DNA from 4 places in the Pseudoalteromonas sp. BSi20480 genome. Region 4 is predicted to be linked to each of the others. Evidence: predicted binding sites of a transcription regulator. Region 4 holds the regulator's gene; each other region holds the start of a gene.
The links. The regulator sigma-54, encoded in region 4, starts transcription at its own class of promoters, with help from an activator protein. The targets are predictions, from matches to a motif close to GTTGGCACGNNNNTNGNNT.
Positions count from the first base shown of each region.

Region 1: a site for sigma-54 is predicted at 1,585-1,603, ahead of P20480_RS12430 (YggN family protein). Genes of this name have one in related genera too.
Region 2: a site for sigma-54 is predicted at 2,147-2,165, ahead of P20480_RS06130 (EF-hand domain-containing protein). Genes of this name have one in related genera too.
Region 3: a site for sigma-54 is predicted at 2,356-2,374, ahead of P20480_RS05405 (GumC family protein). Genes of this name have one in related genera too.

Region 1 covers NZ_BADX01000057.1:18,365-22,466, reverse strand. Annotated here, with positions in the region: gene P20480_RS12415 (AzlD domain-containing protein) at 1-240, shown strand, start outside; gene P20480_RS12420 (glutathione peroxidase) at 460-957, shown strand; gene P20480_RS12425 (PA3496 family putative envelope integrity protein) at 1,073-1,258, opposite strand; gene P20480_RS12430 (YggN family protein) at 1,641-2,438, shown strand; gene P20480_RS19560 (hypothetical protein) at 3,304-3,444, shown strand; tRNA gene P20480_RS12435 (tRNA-Ser) at 3,662-3,752, shown strand; tRNA gene P20480_RS12440 (tRNA-Ser) at 3,802-3,894, shown strand.
Region 2 covers NZ_BADX01000127.1:11,171-15,272, reverse strand. Annotated here, with positions in the region: gene P20480_RS06120 (hypothetical protein) at 1-432, opposite strand, end outside; gene P20480_RS06125 (HAMP domain-containing sensor histidine kinase) at 435-1,892, opposite strand; gene P20480_RS06130 (EF-hand domain-containing protein) at 2,202-2,435, shown strand; gene P20480_RS06135 (EF-hand domain-containing protein) at 2,460-2,687, shown strand; gene P20480_RS06140 (EF-hand domain-containing protein) at 2,868-3,104, shown strand; gene P20480_RS06145 (calcium-binding protein) at 3,113-3,349, shown strand; gene P20480_RS06150 (amidohydrolase) at 3,520-4,102, shown strand, end outside.
Region 3 covers NZ_BADX01000137.1:42,820-46,921, reverse strand. Annotated here, with positions in the region: gene P20480_RS05400 (glycosyltransferase) at 1-763, opposite strand, end outside; gene P20480_RS05405 (GumC family protein) at 765-2,258, opposite strand; gene P20480_RS05410 (glycosyltransferase) at 2,490-3,623, opposite strand; partial or broken gene P20480_RS20110 (acyltransferase) at 3,625-4,102, opposite strand, start outside.
Region 4 covers NZ_BADX01000099.1:71,903-76,004, reverse strand. Annotated here, with positions in the region: gene lptA (lipopolysaccharide transport periplasmic protein LptA) at 1-26, shown strand, start outside; gene lptB (LPS export ABC transporter ATP-binding protein) at 23-748, shown strand; gene P20480_RS07670 (RNA polymerase factor sigma-54) at 818-2,317, shown strand; gene hpf (ribosome hibernation promoting factor) at 2,344-2,631, shown strand; partial or broken gene ptsN (PTS IIA-like nitrogen regulatory protein PtsN) at 2,636-3,088, shown strand; gene rapZ (RNase adapter RapZ) at 3,108-3,953, shown strand; gene P20480_RS07690 (HPr family phosphocarrier protein) at 3,997-4,102, shown strand, end outside.

The DNA of each region.
Region 1 (4,102 bases), on a different contig from region 4:
CACCGTGCATTGCCTTTTAAAGTGGGCCCTAAAATGCAGCAATTTTTAAGCTTTAGTGCACCGGCCGTGCTTACCGCTATTTGGGTTCCTATTGTATTTTTGGGTGACGAAGGCATAAACCTGCATTGGCAAAACCCTTACTTAAGTGCCGCTATTGTAGCCATTATTGTAGCTTATAAAACACACAACATTTATTACACAACACTTGCCGGTATGGGTTTGTTTCTAATTTTAAATTAGGGCTTATTACCCTCTAAAGTTAAGTTTTAGCAGCCTGAGGATTGTTTATTATTTTTCACCGACAAGGATGTGCAATTAGGTATAAGCAATACGCAAAATTTAGCTCGAACTATACCAAGGCCGTTAGGTCACATATCTCGCTCCACGAATAAACTTTATACTTTATGTAAAACCTTTACCGCGTTAAAATATGCCTAACAACAATAATAAGAAGCCACCATGCAAAAGTTTCATCAATTAAGCGCAACAAGTCTACAAGGCCAACCTATTAACTTTGATGACTTTGAGGGAAAAGTTGTACTCATTGTTAATACTGCAAGTAAATGCGGATTTACCTACCAGTACGCATCTTTACAAGCGCTTCATGAAAAGTACGCCAGTCAAGGACTTGTGATTATAGGCTTTCCGTGCAATCAATTTGGCCAACAAGAACCTGGAGATGCGTCGCAAATAGAGCAAGGGTGCTTAATAAATTATGGAGTCAGCTTTTTAATAACAGACAAAGTTGATGTGAATGGTAAAAATGCACACCCTGTATTTCGATTTTTAAAGTCAGCATTAACGGGGCTTTTAACTCGAAAAATAAAATGGAATTTCACTAAGTTTTTAATTGCAGCCGATGGCACGCCAATTAAGCGCTATGCCCCTTTTACTAAGCCAGAAAAGATAGAGCTCACTATACAAAAAGCATTAAGTAAGGCTAAAAGCACGCAGTAAAAAGTAATAAAGAGGCACATAGCCTCTTTATTACCAATGTAACAACCGCTTAAGCGCACTTTTTTGTGCACCTAGCCGCCGTTATTAATTGGTATTGTATTTATACTAGTGCAATTTAATCAATGTAATCGCTTAAGTCATCTTCGCCTAGATTTTTGCGCAAGCGTTTCTGCTCAAGATAGTCTTCCAACTTTTTCTTAACCTTTTGCTTGTTTTTATCGTGTTGATTTCGACCGACCATTTCGTATTCGTCTTCAACAAAATCATCATCTAGCGCATCGTAACTAAATGTCTTACCCACAACCCACTCCATAAAGTGTTTGAGACCAATTACGCTTTAATTAATGTAATTGGTAAATTAAAAAATTTAACACCAATATGCTGTGCAAATTAGCATCAAAGTAAAGCCACAAAGCCATAGTAAATAGCCTTCATGTCATTAATGTGAATAAATAGCGCTAAATTGCAATTGTGGAAAGTGAGAGTTTTTTTATCGTATCGATAAATTTTTTTTATAAATTTATATTCATTGGTTAATTTCACCAAAATATAGTCTAATAATAAAAACCAAACAGACCTTTAAACCTAGCATGAAATGCAAGCCATTGCTTTTGTTGATAAAAAAACAGTGGCACCAAACTTGTTATTAGTTATTTGTTATCAACAAAAAATAGAGTCATCACATGAAAAAATTACTATTAGTTAGCGCATTAATCTGTACACCTGTTGCTATGGCACACAACGATAATGATTCAACAATTTCATTTAGCAACGATCAATGCGACGTAGAGTTTAAAAATGATGTTCGCATCAAGCCAAACGAACTAGAAATTTTTACAGCAAAAAACCAAGCTATGCAATTCAACAGCAATGGCGATTTAATGGTAAACGGTGAGTTTGTAGCGCTTAATAACTCACAACGCCAAGCTCTTACTCAATACTCTGATAGCTTACGTATACAGCTACCCGAAGTCGCTAATATTGCATTAGACGGCGTAAAAATCGCCGGTGTTGCTTTAGAAGAAGTCGGTAATGCTTTTAACATTAATGGCTTAGACGATATGTCATCGTTAATGGACGATATACGCGTAGAAGTAGAAAACACGTTTTATCAAGAAGGCACCTTTGTTATGGGCCAGCAAAGTTTTAACCAATTTGGTGAAAACTTTGAGCATCAGTTTGAAAAACAAATAGAAACAGCTGTTGAATCAGCAGTCATGCAATCTATGGGTAGTATCCTGGTCGCGCTTGGATCGGAGTTATTAGGTTCTGGCGGCGATATGGATGCATTCGAAGAACGCATGGAAAATATGGGCGCACAAATTGAAGAAAAAGTAGAGTTACACGCGAACAATTTAGAGCAACGAGCTAATTCGTTATGCGGTAATTTTGCTGAAATTGCAAAACAAGAAGAGCAGCTAGTAACGTTAGTTCCTGAGCTAGATGGTTATCAATTATTTACCTTTAAACACGTTAAATAACCCGCAATTAACTCACTATATTTAACATCCCTTCAGCAGCATTTTATTTTATTGAATGCTGCTTTTTTGTATCTGTTCTGTCTCTTTTTTCTCGTTTATGTTGTTCGGCTCAGAATAAGGGCCATTGGTCTAGTTAGTACTTGCCTAAGTAAACAACTCTATGGCTTTATACAAACATAGACTGCGTTCGTTATTTATCGTTATAAACAATAAAGATAAAAGCAGCGTTTTATGGACATAAATTTAACTCATATGCCCTCCCTGTTTTTGATCACACTAGAGATTTAATTATCCAATTTTTAGTGGCTCAGCAAGACTAAAATATTCAGCAAGCAATTTGCTCCAAAATTTATGCCCTTAGCAAAAAGCTGAGAGGCTCCATCCCCAGTTAGACACGTTTAAACGTAACTAACACTAAAGCGCCTGCCTCATAGCAGGCGCTTTTTATCTATTAGAGAAACACTCTATTAAAAAACCGTATTTTTAAGTCAATTACTATTTTAAATATCAAATTAACGACGATTTTTAATGCACTAAGCATAACCACTAGCTGCTATAAAAAAACCACAAAAATAACAATTAAAAACCAAAATAAAATAATCTGAATAATTACCCATTTAAAATAATCGAATATGCATAAATAAAAAACAAAATCAGTAAAAATACAATTAAAACAATAATATAAAAAGGATCAGGGTGAAATAAAAATTAAAAAACAGAAAAAACACAATTAAACATTTTATTAACAACCACTACTTCAGATAAAAATAACTAATGCCTCATAGGTAATTTTTATCGTTTTATTTTTGTACGCTTTGCATGCAAAATGCGCATGTTTTCAACAGACTTAAACCGGAGCCAAGTGATGAACCCTATAAATACATTAAACCAAACAGCAAACACACAAATTGCAGTTAAACCAACCAACCGAAAAGCAAAAATGCTAGCTAGGCTTAATACCCTTGGTAAAAAATTAGCACTTGGCGGCGCAGCGCAATATAAATAATCACCCAACCATGGTTATTTATTCGGTGCAGCAAACACCCAACCACTAAAAAGTCTCTTTTTTAGCTCCCACAGTTTGCTGCAACCTCTTTATTTTATTAATAATTGCCTTAATTTCCCCTAATTTGTAAAAAAACACGTATTTACGTCTATTTTTTAGGCAAACAGACATTTTGCTATTTACACACCCCCATCACCTAAGTATTATTCTGCGTCACGGAGAGATGGCAGAGTGGTCGAATGCACCGGTCTTGAAAACCGGCATAGGTTTGTAGCCTATCTAGGGTTCAAATCCCTATCTCTCCACCATATTTTAGTTGGTGGTTTTTTATATCATCAATACAACCGGTTATGCGTTGGAGAGGTGTCCGAGTGGCCGAAGGAGCTCCCCTGCTAAGGGAGTATAGAGTTTGTAGCTCTATCGAGGGTTCGAATCCCTCCCTCTCCACCATATACTATATAAACCACTTAATTGTGGTTTTTTTGTGCCTAAATTTTAACACTGATACTAAATTGGGAGGGTGAGACCCTCGACAGGGTTCGACAAAATGTCTGGAACATTTTGGGCCGCTGCAAGCGTCGCGCAGCGATTGATTACATGGATGTAAGCAAGTCTATCCCTCCCTCTCCACCATATACTATATATAAACCACTTAATT
Region 2 (4,102 bases), on a different contig from region 4:
AAGTGCTTGTTGCTCTTTTTGAGCATTTATTTGTAAGGTAATCTGCTGTTTTTGAAGCCATAAATACTGCTTTATATCGTCAGGCCAAAAATAGGCTAGGTCGAGTTTAAGTAACTTGGTCATTACTGTATTTGGGTCGGTACTTACTTTTAAGCACATAAATTTAAAAAATGCTTTTAGCTCATTTTCACCTTTAAATGACCGCTTTGTTGGTGGCAATGTAAACCCACCACATTGATTTGCATGAAGCGCTATAACCCGCTCAGCAGAGGGATAAATGGGGGCTAATTTAGGCATTGCCTTGGGACTAGGAGATACGTTTTTAGTATTTGATGTTTTATTACCGCCCAGCGCTTGCGTGCCATTATTAAGCTCACACCCCGATACAATTAAGCTACCTGCAAGCACACATAAAATAGTGAGTATGCGCATTGTTAATTAACTCCTAAATTTTTACTGATTGGTATTTTTATTAAAAAACGGCAACCGTGTGGTTTATTTTTCTCAACACTTAATGTGCCTTGTAGCTGCTCAACCGTTTCTTTTACAATTGTTAGGCCCAAACCACTGCCTTGTAAGGTAATGCTTTGGTCATGTTTACCTTGATAAAACGCACTAAAAATATGGTTTATTTCGTGCTCTTTAATGCCACAGCCATTATCGGCCACAACCAAACACAGCTGATGTTGCTCGCATTTTAAATTTACAGTCACACCTTGGTTATCATCAGAAAATTTTAAGCTATTTGAAATTAACTGAATTAGCATCATTTCTATTAGCTCATTAGGAAGAGCAAGGACAGTGCTTGAAACAGTGTTTTGCCACTGAATACGTTGCTTTCGAGCCGTTAGACGATGCTCAAAATGGCCATTAATTTTTTTAATTAAATGATCAATATTAACCTCGCTTGAGTTGTTTATCGTTGCTCTAATAGCGTTATAACTTAGTAGGCTGTCTATCATCATGCGAAGGCGCACCATAGATTGAGTTATAAGGGAAAGCACTGCTTTTTGTTCGTCATTAATGGGGCCAACAATTTCATCTGTTAGTAAATCGGTTCCTTCAACCATAGAAGCAAGCGGTGTTTTAAGCTCGTGTGTTACGTGGCGTAAAAACGTATCTTTTTGTTGCTCAAGCATATGCAGCTGAGTTTGTACCCACTGTAGTTTTTCTCCAAGTTCCACTAACTCTGACGAGCCTTTTACCGCTATTTTTTGCTGCCAATCCCCTTGTCCTAGCTTATCAATAACCCTAGTTAATCCCTTTAAGCGCCCACTTATACGCCATAAAAATCCACCACCAACAAATAAAGTAAGTGGAATAAGTGCCACCAGCCAATTTATAAACGACGTTTGTAGGCTAGCTAGCTCGTTTTGGTTAAGGGTTATTTGCGCTTCGTTTTTATTTTTAAGCCACACTGTTAGCGCTGTAATTAACTCGCTTACAGGTACAAATAGCGCTGCATCTTGCTTTTTTTGATCAACAAGCTGCTGGTGTGCTGTTTGTAAAACATTTAATAGCTGTGCCCATTGGCGTGTGTAATCTGGGTTTGTATTAATGTGTTTCAGATCGTTTATGCTTTGTACTGAAGATTGCCATTTATCAACTATGAGGGTGTCGAGCGAATCACTTTTTAATACCCAGTTTTGTCTTGTTGCGCGCTCAAGACTGTTAAGGTCTTGCTTTAAGCTAGCGAACGATTTTGTAAGCTGATAATTATTACTTACAATTTGTTGAGTGGTTGCTAGCTGCTTGTTCAACGCATTTAAAAACACAATGACCACAATAGACAGTGGCAATAACGACAGCAGCATACTTAACGCAAACTGCCCTATTAAATTAGGGCGCCAATTAAGCATTGCATTGTAATGTTTAGTAAACGTTGCAGCCATTGCAGAAAACTCTATCAGTAAATAACTCGCCTATTATTATCAATACCGCCTATACACATGCTGAACCATATTAATATTCACTCGCTATAGTGTTGCTAAATAGCAACACTGCAACCTATTGATTTAGTTAACATCATACAAAATACCTCACACTCTGTTGCTGTACTCACACAAAATTACACACATAAAGTGTAATTTTTACCTCCCTTTTTAAGCAACAAAACGTAAATCATTGAAAATAAACAAAAACAAAATATGGCACCCTTTTTGTTAGTAGGTATGACAAATGAATTTAATAAGGAAATACTCATGAGAACAAAAGCTTTGGTTTTTTCAACATTACTTGCATTAGGTTTAGTTAATACAGACGCACATGCTATGGACGTTGAGGCTACGTTTGATGCGCTAGATAAGGATAATAACGGCTTGTTAAGCGAAGCCGAGGCCCAAATGGATGCTGTGCTTAAGGAAAACTTTGCACAAATAGACACAGACCAAAGTGGCCAACTGTCGCTAAATGAATTTAGTAAATTTATTCAATAATTCAACTTCAAAAGGAATGAAATTATGAAACAACTTATTGCCGCGTTTTTATTATTATTTTTAGCTATTAGTGCAACAGTGTTGGCATCTCCTTCGGCTGTGCGATTTGCACACTTAGATACAAACATGGACGGAAGTATCTCGTTTGTTGAAGCTAAGCAGGATAAAGAGCTACTTAGACAGTTTACCGATTTAGACGAAGACAACGATGAGATGATCTCTAAAGCAGAGTTTGAAAACTTTAAGCCGTAACAGATTAAGTTTTGCTTAAGTTTTTAGCATGTAAAGTGTACTAAAGCATTTGCCATAATCCCTGAGGGAGTGTGTAAAAGGATTTAATGTTGGGAGTTAAATTATGGCAAGTGCTTTATCTTATCAAGCTTTATACCTCGTTATTAAATACAACTTAATTACCCTTTTGGAAGGACTACCATGAAGATACGTTGCTTTGTAACTACCACGGCATTGCTGTTAAGTTTTAATGCCTTTGCACTTGATGTAAAACAACGCTTTGATCACCTTGATACAGATAAAAGCGGTTACCTTACCCATAACGAATTAGAGCGCCAGCCACAGTTACTTAGCACGTTTATAATGTGGGATAAAAATCAAGATAAACAAATTTCATTAATTGAATTTAAAAACTATCTTACTAACAATCTTTACTGAGTATTTTAATGAACCCCATACGCTTATTTATTTTATGCACTCTAACCGTATTTAGTGCATCAAGCTTTGCCGCAAGTGACACTATTAACAACCAGTTTAAAAAAATAGACCGAAACAAAGACGGATTTTTAACGCGTTCTGAAGCCTCAATAGACCCCGCCTTGTGGTCTAAGTTTATTCGTTACGACCAAGATAAAGACGGCCGGCTAACACTAAGCGAATACCATTTATATGCCAGTAAGTAGCCCTAACTTAAGTAACCTTTCTAACTTTATTAGGTTTTAGGCAATTAATTTAACAGCTAAGCAACCAGCTTAGCTTTAACTGTTTATTTTACGAGGTTATCGCATCCTGTTGGTATTCTAAAAAAGGGTTTGCTAGTGTTATTGCACTAAAAATAACAAAACAGTGTCCTATGTTACTCAAAAAATTACTTAAACCACTTGTGCTTGCCAGCCTTTGTACGGGCTCTAGCTTTGCCATTGCACAAACCAAAGTCATTTATAATGCTAATGGCTACACCCCGCTTTATAAAGGCAAAATGCAAAAAGGTGAACTTCAGCAATTTAGCACTTTAGTTATAAAAGATGGCAAAGTTGTAAAAGTAGGCGGCGACACACTAAAAGAAAGCTTCCCAGATGCCAAATTAATAAATGCAGAAGGCAACACATTACTGCCCGGCTTAATAGATGCTCACGGCCACGTTATTGGGTTAGGAGATAACTTATCGCAACTTGATGTACGCGGCGCTAAGTCGGTTGATGATGTTACAAATAAACTAAAGCAATTTGCGCAAGGCAAACAAGGTTGGATCATTGGCCGAGGATGGAACCAAGAGTTATGGCCAGATACGCGCTTTCCTACCGCTAAAGATTTAGACAAAGTAGTAAGCGATCGTCCGGTTGTTTTATCTCGTGTTGATAGCCATGCAATTTGGGTTAACTCAAAAGCGCTTGAGCTTGCGGGCATTAACGCCGATACAAAATCGCCAAAAGGCG
Region 3 (4,102 bases), on a different contig from region 4:
TATTTTGTACATTACCTAAAAAATGAACGCGATCTTTAATGCCAAGCTTAGTGGCATAATCCAGCAATTCAGTATGTAAACTACCGCTACCAGCAAATACAAGTTCTGTATAAATGGGCAATGAATTAAGAATTCTTAATAATGCAAAGTGCCCTTTACCTGGCTCTAGCCGTGCTGAACAGCCAATTAAGTTAATATCTTGCGGTAAGTGCAGTTCTTTACGGGCGTTTGGTTCATCCCCGCAAACAAATTGTTTAAAATCGATACCATTGAGTATTGTTTTATCGGTTTGAATAGCTGTTTCGTTATAAAAATCGTTAGCGACTACCTGTGCATCAGCAACCCAACTAATTTTTGTCAATTTGTTAAGCACTTTAGTAATTAAACGCTGCTTAAAACTTTTTAAATACCAGGCGTCATGAATAGTCGATACATGCTTAACGCGTCTATTGCGTATACATGCCATACTTGCATAAAGCATTGGCCCTATGTGATGGCTGTGTATTACATCAATATTGAACTTTTTAATAACCTCGGTCAGTTTACTTACCGTATTCATATCAAATTTTGCAGGCTTATTTAGACAAATTAACCGCCCTTCAAACAACGCTAATTGTGGCCAACCTTCAACAGCCTCGTCCAACGTTCCTTCAAGTGATACAACCACACTTGAGTCTGCAAATTGACTTTTTTGCATTAGCGTGACGGCCATTTTTTCAAGACCACCTATTTTAAAGTGCTGAACTAGATGTAAAACGTTCATATTATTTCCCCTGTTCAATAGAGTTAATCGCTGAGCTAAACACCAAATCTACAGGTGTATTTTTAACAATAGGTAAAATGGTAACTACCTCTAAAGAAGATAGTTTTTCTATGGTTTGAATATCTTTTAAGTGGCTGTCAAACAAGGTCGCTACAAACACTATCGTGCTACTTGTAAACACACCTAAAATAATACCCACAATAATGGATGCGACTAACGACGTATTAATTGGCTGCGTTGGACTGTATGCGCGTTCAATGGTTTTTACTTTATCTGGCCCTTCGTACTTAACCAATTTGCCTGTCACTTTTGCCATTTCATAACGGCTTAACATATCTTTATAAAGCGATTGTTTAACATCGTAATCTCGCTCTAGTTTTCTTAACTGCTTTTCTACATCACTGGTTACTAATAGCCTTTCACCAACGAGTTTTACTTGTTGCTCTAGCATGTCGTACTCTTGTTGGTGTTGAGCTACTTCATTTTTGGCCTCTTCTAATTTTAGAATTTGCGAAACCAGAACACTGCTTTCATTGTCTTTACCACTAGGCAGTGTGTTTGCCATTTGCCATAGCTGTTCAATATTGGTAGGGTCTAAGTCTTCTGCGCTCTCTAATAGTGATTGCTGGCGATTACGTATACTTTGTAGCTCTCGTTTTTTTGAAATAACCTTACTGTGTTTTTCGGTATATCGTGTTTTTAAAAAGCTTAACTCTGACTCCGCAACAATAATTTTTTCTTCAATGCGCCCTAAAATTGGGTTTGCTTGGCCCATTTTAGTAGCCAGTGCTTTTAATTTTGCTTGCGCACCAGATAACACAATTGTTTTTTGTTGTTGATCGCTCAGTAATTTATCAAACGTTTGACGGTTACTGTGCAGCACAGCCGGCAAGGTATTGCTGTTTGTTGATTTAAAGGCAGCAAGTGCCTCTTCAGATAATTCAAGCTCATCACGAATGCTGTTCAGCTGCTGATAAAAAAACTGCTCAGAGCTATCAAGCGATGCTCGGGTGGGCGCAAGTAAACGTTCAATAAACTTCTCGACTACTTTTTCAAGCACCAGTTTCATTTTACTTTGCTCATGCCATATAAAATTAACCCGTACCAGCTCATCCCCTACCAACGACAAAGACAATGCCTGAGATAACTCTTGGTGAATTTTTTCTATTTGCGCAGGCGTCGCATTTTCTGGCACTAATTGCGTTTCTTTTGCTACTGCAATAAGTACCTTCCTGCTTATAACGAGTGTACGAAGTGCTGCCATCCGATTAGATAAATCAAATGAAAAAGATAAATCATCAAGATACGGGTTAAGTAATGCAGACTCCTCTATTAAAATAGTGGCATGATTGATATATTTTTTTTGTGCAGTCACTGTGAGCAATATAATGACAAAAGGCACCACTAAAAGTGGGATCACAAATAACTTTGCACGTGTGTATACAGCGTACAAGGTTAAGTAAAGTAATCGTTTTATTTGCTCTCTAACTAACATAATCCCTACCTATCTATTTGCATATTGCTATGCGAAATGTGGCGTTTGTTTGCAAATTAATAATTTAAACTGCAAATATCGCGCTATACATAAGGTGTTGCACAGGGTGCGCCAACTGTTGTGAATTTAATAAAAATAAGCAGTTTATTAGCGGGGATCAGGCTTTTGAGACTCAGCTCTCAAAGGCCTAATTAAATGACATGTTAGAGGGTTTTGGTTTAAAAAATCACGCTACACAGCGTGATTTAAAATAAATAAGTCTTGTTGCACTTTTAGCGCTTTTGACTCCCAACTGTGGTTCTTTGCTAATTGTTGTTGCGATAATTTTAGGGTGCTACGTTGAATGGTGTTTAAACTAACGGCTTCATCAATTTTATTAATAAATTGATCATGCGTTTTGCCAATAAAAATTTCAGTTTTATATTGTTTTACTGCGGGAAAATCGGTAGCAACAATAGGCTTACCTGCCGCTAAATATTCTTTAAGCTTTAATGGGTCACATGCTCTAATTTGCTCGTTATTAACAAACGGTAAAACAGACACGTTCCAATGTGTGGAAAAACTCGCTAACCGAGCATGCTCAATTGCAGGAATGTGCGTTACATTTTTAAATTGCAGCAAATGCGCTGTAGGCCCCACAATATCGCCAACAAGCACTAACTGATAACTGGGTCGCTGCGCGACTAACGCAGTGAGTAATGCGATATCTAACCAGGCATTAATACTGCCATAGAAACCAATAATGGGGCCATTTAAGTGATTTATCTCTGGTGCAATTTCACTTTTAGAGGTGAACAAATCGTAACTAACACCATGGCTTAACATTTTTGTTTTGTGGTTAGGCATTTTGTTCATTAAAAACGCGCTAATGACATAAATTAAATCAGCGTTTTGTATCAAGCTATTTTCACAAGGGGCAACAAGTGACGCATCAACGCCGGCCAATGCACTAAAATCGTCACCGCAGTAATAAATTAACCTATCGCGTTTTTGTTTTGTAATTAAATATTCGGCTGTGGGCACGCTTAACCAGTAAGTAACAGGCTCATCATCAATATTTTTAAAGTATTGAGAATACACCCACTTATTGAAACGTTTTACTAATGCGTTGTCATGCCAAGGCAATACGGGGAGCTTATAAACGTGCAGTGCTTCTGGCGTTTCAATCGTTGCGCTATTTGATTCGCTAAATAATTGTTTTAATTTATTAAATAGACGTTTTAAATCGTTTAATTTAAGGCTTGGCTTTCGCATACCAATTGAATTAACCCAATGTACTTCATGATTTTTAGCCAGTTCAGCAAATAAGTGCTGTGTGCTACTCGGGTGGCTTGCCCAATCCTCTGCAAAAACAACAAATCTCATATTATGATTCCTTTATGTATTTAACTACTTTTGCTGGATTGCCCGCAGCAATACTAAAGGCGGGTATGTTTTTAGTCACAACACTACCTGCGCCAATAATCGCCCCTTCACCTATGGTAACGCCCCCAAGCACAGTCACTCCGGTGCCAAGCCATGCTCCGCGCTTTATAATAATGTCGCCAATTTGGTTTTCATCATCACTTTGCCCCTGTGCTCTTCGTTCACAATCAATCGGGTGCCCAGGAAAACCCGCTAAAAATACACGCCCTGCTAACCTAACGTCGTCTTCAAGGGTTATGGTACGTCCTACCGAAAACGCATTTTGCCAACCAATATCAACATTGTTACCAATGGTTAAAGTGGGTGTTGTTTGCCCTCCTACCCGCCCGCAAAAAGTAGAAATACCCGACATTCTCACGTTGTCTTTGCACACAACATTAAGCTCCCCCAACACTTGCGGCATACCTGAATATAAATAA
Region 4 (4,102 bases):
AAAAAAATGACAAAGGCCAACCATGAGCACATTAAAAGCAGAGCTACTAGCCAAAAGCTACAAAGGCCGTGAAGTTGTAAAAAATGTGGGCTTAGAAGTTAAAGCTGGCAGTATTGTAGGCTTGCTTGGGCCAAACGGCGCAGGTAAAACAACAACCTTTTACATGATTGTAGGCTTAGTCCCTAGCGACAAAGGCAAAATATCTATCGATGATAACGATATTACGCTTTTACCTATGCACAGTCGTGCTAGATTAGGCATTGGCTACTTACCACAAGAGTCGTCTATATTTAGAAAATTAACAGTGTATCAAAACTTAATGGCTATTTTAGAAACTCGAAAGGAGCTCACTAAACAAGCCAGAGAAGATACATTGAATAATCTATTAGATGAATTTAGCATTCAACACATTCGCGACAGCAAAGGCATGGCATTATCGGGCGGAGAACGTCGCCGAGTGGAGATTGCACGTGCTTTAGCCGCAGATCCAAAGTTTATTTTGTTAGACGAACCATTTGCCGGTGTTGACCCTATCTCAGTATTAGATATTAAAAAAATTATTGAACACCTGAAAAACCGTGGGATTGGCGTATTAATAACAGACCACAATGTAAGAGAAACCCTTGATGTTTGCGAAAAAGCCTACATTGTTTCTCATGGGGAACTGATTGCTTCTGGTACCCCTGAACACATATTAAATGATAAAACTGTACGCGATGTATATTTAGGCGAGCAATTTAGGCTGTAACATTTACGCCTTATTTATAAGCATCTGCTAGTATTAACTATAACAACTTAAAAGGATTGTTAGAGATACATGAGGCAATCACTACAGCTGCGCATGGGCCAGCAACTTACAATGACACCTCAGTTGCAACAAGCTATTCGCTTGCTGCAATTAAGCACATTGGATCTTCAGCAAGAAATACAAGAAGCGCTCGACAGCAACCCATTACTTGAGGTTGAGGAGCAAGACTATGCCGATGATCTTGCGGGCAAAAATGAGCAAAAAGCAGATAACGATGAAGTTACAGTAACCGTATCTGCCGATGAAGCCCCTAGCGAGTATGAACAAGACAGTGGTGAAGCGCTTGCTAAAGATACCGTAAGTGACGACATGGCAATGGATGTTAGCTGGGATGAGTATATGAGTGCAGCCCCTGCATCATCTTCAGGCCCAATGCCTGAAGATGAGTCTATATATCAGGGCGCATCAACTGAAACGCTTCACGAATACTTAATGTGGCAATTACAATTAACGCCATTTAGCCCTACAGATGAAGCCATCGCTATTGCTATTGTAGAAGCGGTGGATGATTCAGGCATACTGACACTCAGTTGCGAAGAGATTTTAGAGAGCTTTAATCAAGATAACGACGATGACGTTGAGGTTGAACTTGACGAAATAGAAGCGGTATTAAAGCGCATTCAGCTATTTGACCCAGTGGGTATTGCGGCACGTAGCTTACAAGAGTGTTTGTGTATTCAGTTAAATCAATTTGATAAAGGCACGCCTTTTATTGATGAAACAAAAATGATTTTAACCGAGCACATTGATTTGTTAGCTGCTCGTGACTACCGTACATTAATGAAAAAAACGAAGCTCAAAGAAGATGAGCTTAAAGAAGTAATGACACTTATTCATACGCTCAACCCTAAGCCTGCAGACACAATAGTACGAGAAGAGTCTGAGTATGTAATACCTGATGTGTCAGTTAAAAAAATTAAAGGCCGCTGGATTGTAGAGTTAAACCCAGACAGCATGCCAAAAATTCGTGTAAACAGCCAATATGCAGCGATGTCGCGTACAGTTAAATCAAGCGGCGATAGTCAATTTATTCGCTCACATTTACAAGAAGCTAAATGGTTTATAAAAAGCTTAGAAAGTAGAAATGATACACTTTTAAAAGTAACTAACTGTATTGTTAAACAACAACAGGGCTTTTTTGAACACGGGCCAGAAGCCATGAAACCGATGGTTTTAAATGATGTTGCCGAAATGGTAGAAATGCACGAATCAACAATTTCGCGCGTAACTACGCAAAAGTATATGCACACACCGCGTGGAATATTTGAGCTTAAATACTTTTTCTCAAGCCACGTTAGTACCGAAAATGGTGGAGAATGTTCATCTACGGCAATACGTGCACTTATTAAAAAATTAATCGCAGCAGAAAACTCAGCAAAACCATTGAGTGATAGCAAAATTGCGGATATATTGGCTGAGCAAGGAATTAAAGTAGCGAGACGTACAATCGCAAAATATCGCGAATCTCTGGCTATTCCACCGTCAAATCAGCGAAAGAGCCTGATCTAAGACGCTAAACAAAGAGGGTAATGCTTATGCAACTAAATTTAACTGGTCGTCATGTAGAACTAACTGATTCATTAAGAGACTATATAAATACCAAATTTGCGAAGCTAGAAAGGCACTCTGATCATATTAATAATGTTCATGTCATTCTTGATATAGAAAAATTAAATCAAAAAGCAGAAGCAACTATTCATGTAAGTGGTGCTGAATTATTCGCATCCACTGAACATCAAGATATGTATGCAGCTATTGATTCATTGATTGACAAGCTTGACCGTCAAGTAATTAAACACAAAGAGAAGCTTGCTCGACACTAATATGATGAAATTAAGTTCACTTATATGCCAGGACTGCAGTAAAGCTGCGGTCCTTTTTAATAGTAAAAAAAGAATTTTAGTAGTTTATTAGCGAGCTGGCTCACGATAAATTACCGTATTTATCTCAACAGGATATTTTGGGCGCTTTATTAACCCGCGAAAAACTAGGCAGCACAGGGATAGGAAGAGGTATTGCTATTCCACATGGCCGAATGAGCGGCGCACAAGAACCTTTAGCATTGGTGTTAGTTAGTGAAACACCGATTAATTTTGATGCTATAGACAACCGCCCTGTTGATATTTTTGTTGCACTCATCGTACCTGAAGGCGATAACCAACAGCATTTAAAGACGCTAGCAACGATAGCTGATAAACTAAAAATAAAGAATTTTGTAAGCAGCTTCGCTGTGCTAAATCGGATGCTGAGTTGTATCAAATTATTGTTGACCAATCGTAACAAATTTAAAGGGTGATTAATGGAGTTGATTATCATAAGTGGCCGTTCTGGTTCTGGTAAGTCGGTTGCTTTGCGCGTTGTTGAAGATCTAGGTTATTATTGCGTAGATAACATTCCAGTAAATTTATTACCTTCTTTGGTAAGAAGCGTTTCTGATAACTACGATAAAATTGCCGTTAGTATAGATGTGCGAAATTTACCAAAAGAGCAAGATGAATTTAATCACATCATCGAATACTTACCGGGTTTTACAAAACCAACGCTGTTCTACTTAGACAGTGAAGATCAAACCCTTATTAAGCGCTTTTCTGAAACTAGGCGCTTACACCCTTTATCAATAGATTCACTTCCGCTTGATTTAGCCATAAAAAAAGAAAAAGAACTTCTCGATGTGCTAATTACGCGCGCCGATTACATGATCGATACCAGTGAGCTAAGCGTTCATCAACTTGCTGAATCAATTCGCGAAAAAATACTAGGTAAAAAAGACAAGCAGCTGATTGTTACATTTGAATCATTTGGTTTTAAACATGGCATTCCTAAAGAGGCAGATTACGTATTTGATGCACGTTTTTTACCTAACCCGCACTGGGAGCCTGAACTAAAACCACTCAACGGCCTAGACCAACCAGTAAAAGATTATTTGGCTAGCCACAGCATAGTTCAAAAATTTACATGGCAAATACAAACCTTTGTACAAACATGGCTACCACACCTAGAGCGAAATAACAGAAGCTATTTAACTATTGCGATTGGCTGTACTGGCGGGCAACATCGCTCTGTATATTTAGCGCAAACAATTGGCGAAAGCTTTGCAGTTACGCATCCCAATGTAAAAATACGTCACAGAGAACAAGAAAAGTAATTTTACAAAACTAATAACCTGTTCAGCTTTGATAGAGTAATGTATGCGTATAGAAGACACTTTTTTAATACAAAATAAATTAGGACTGCATGCCAGAGCCGCGACTGTATTAGCCCAACTCGCTGTAAAATTTGATGCTTCAATCACCT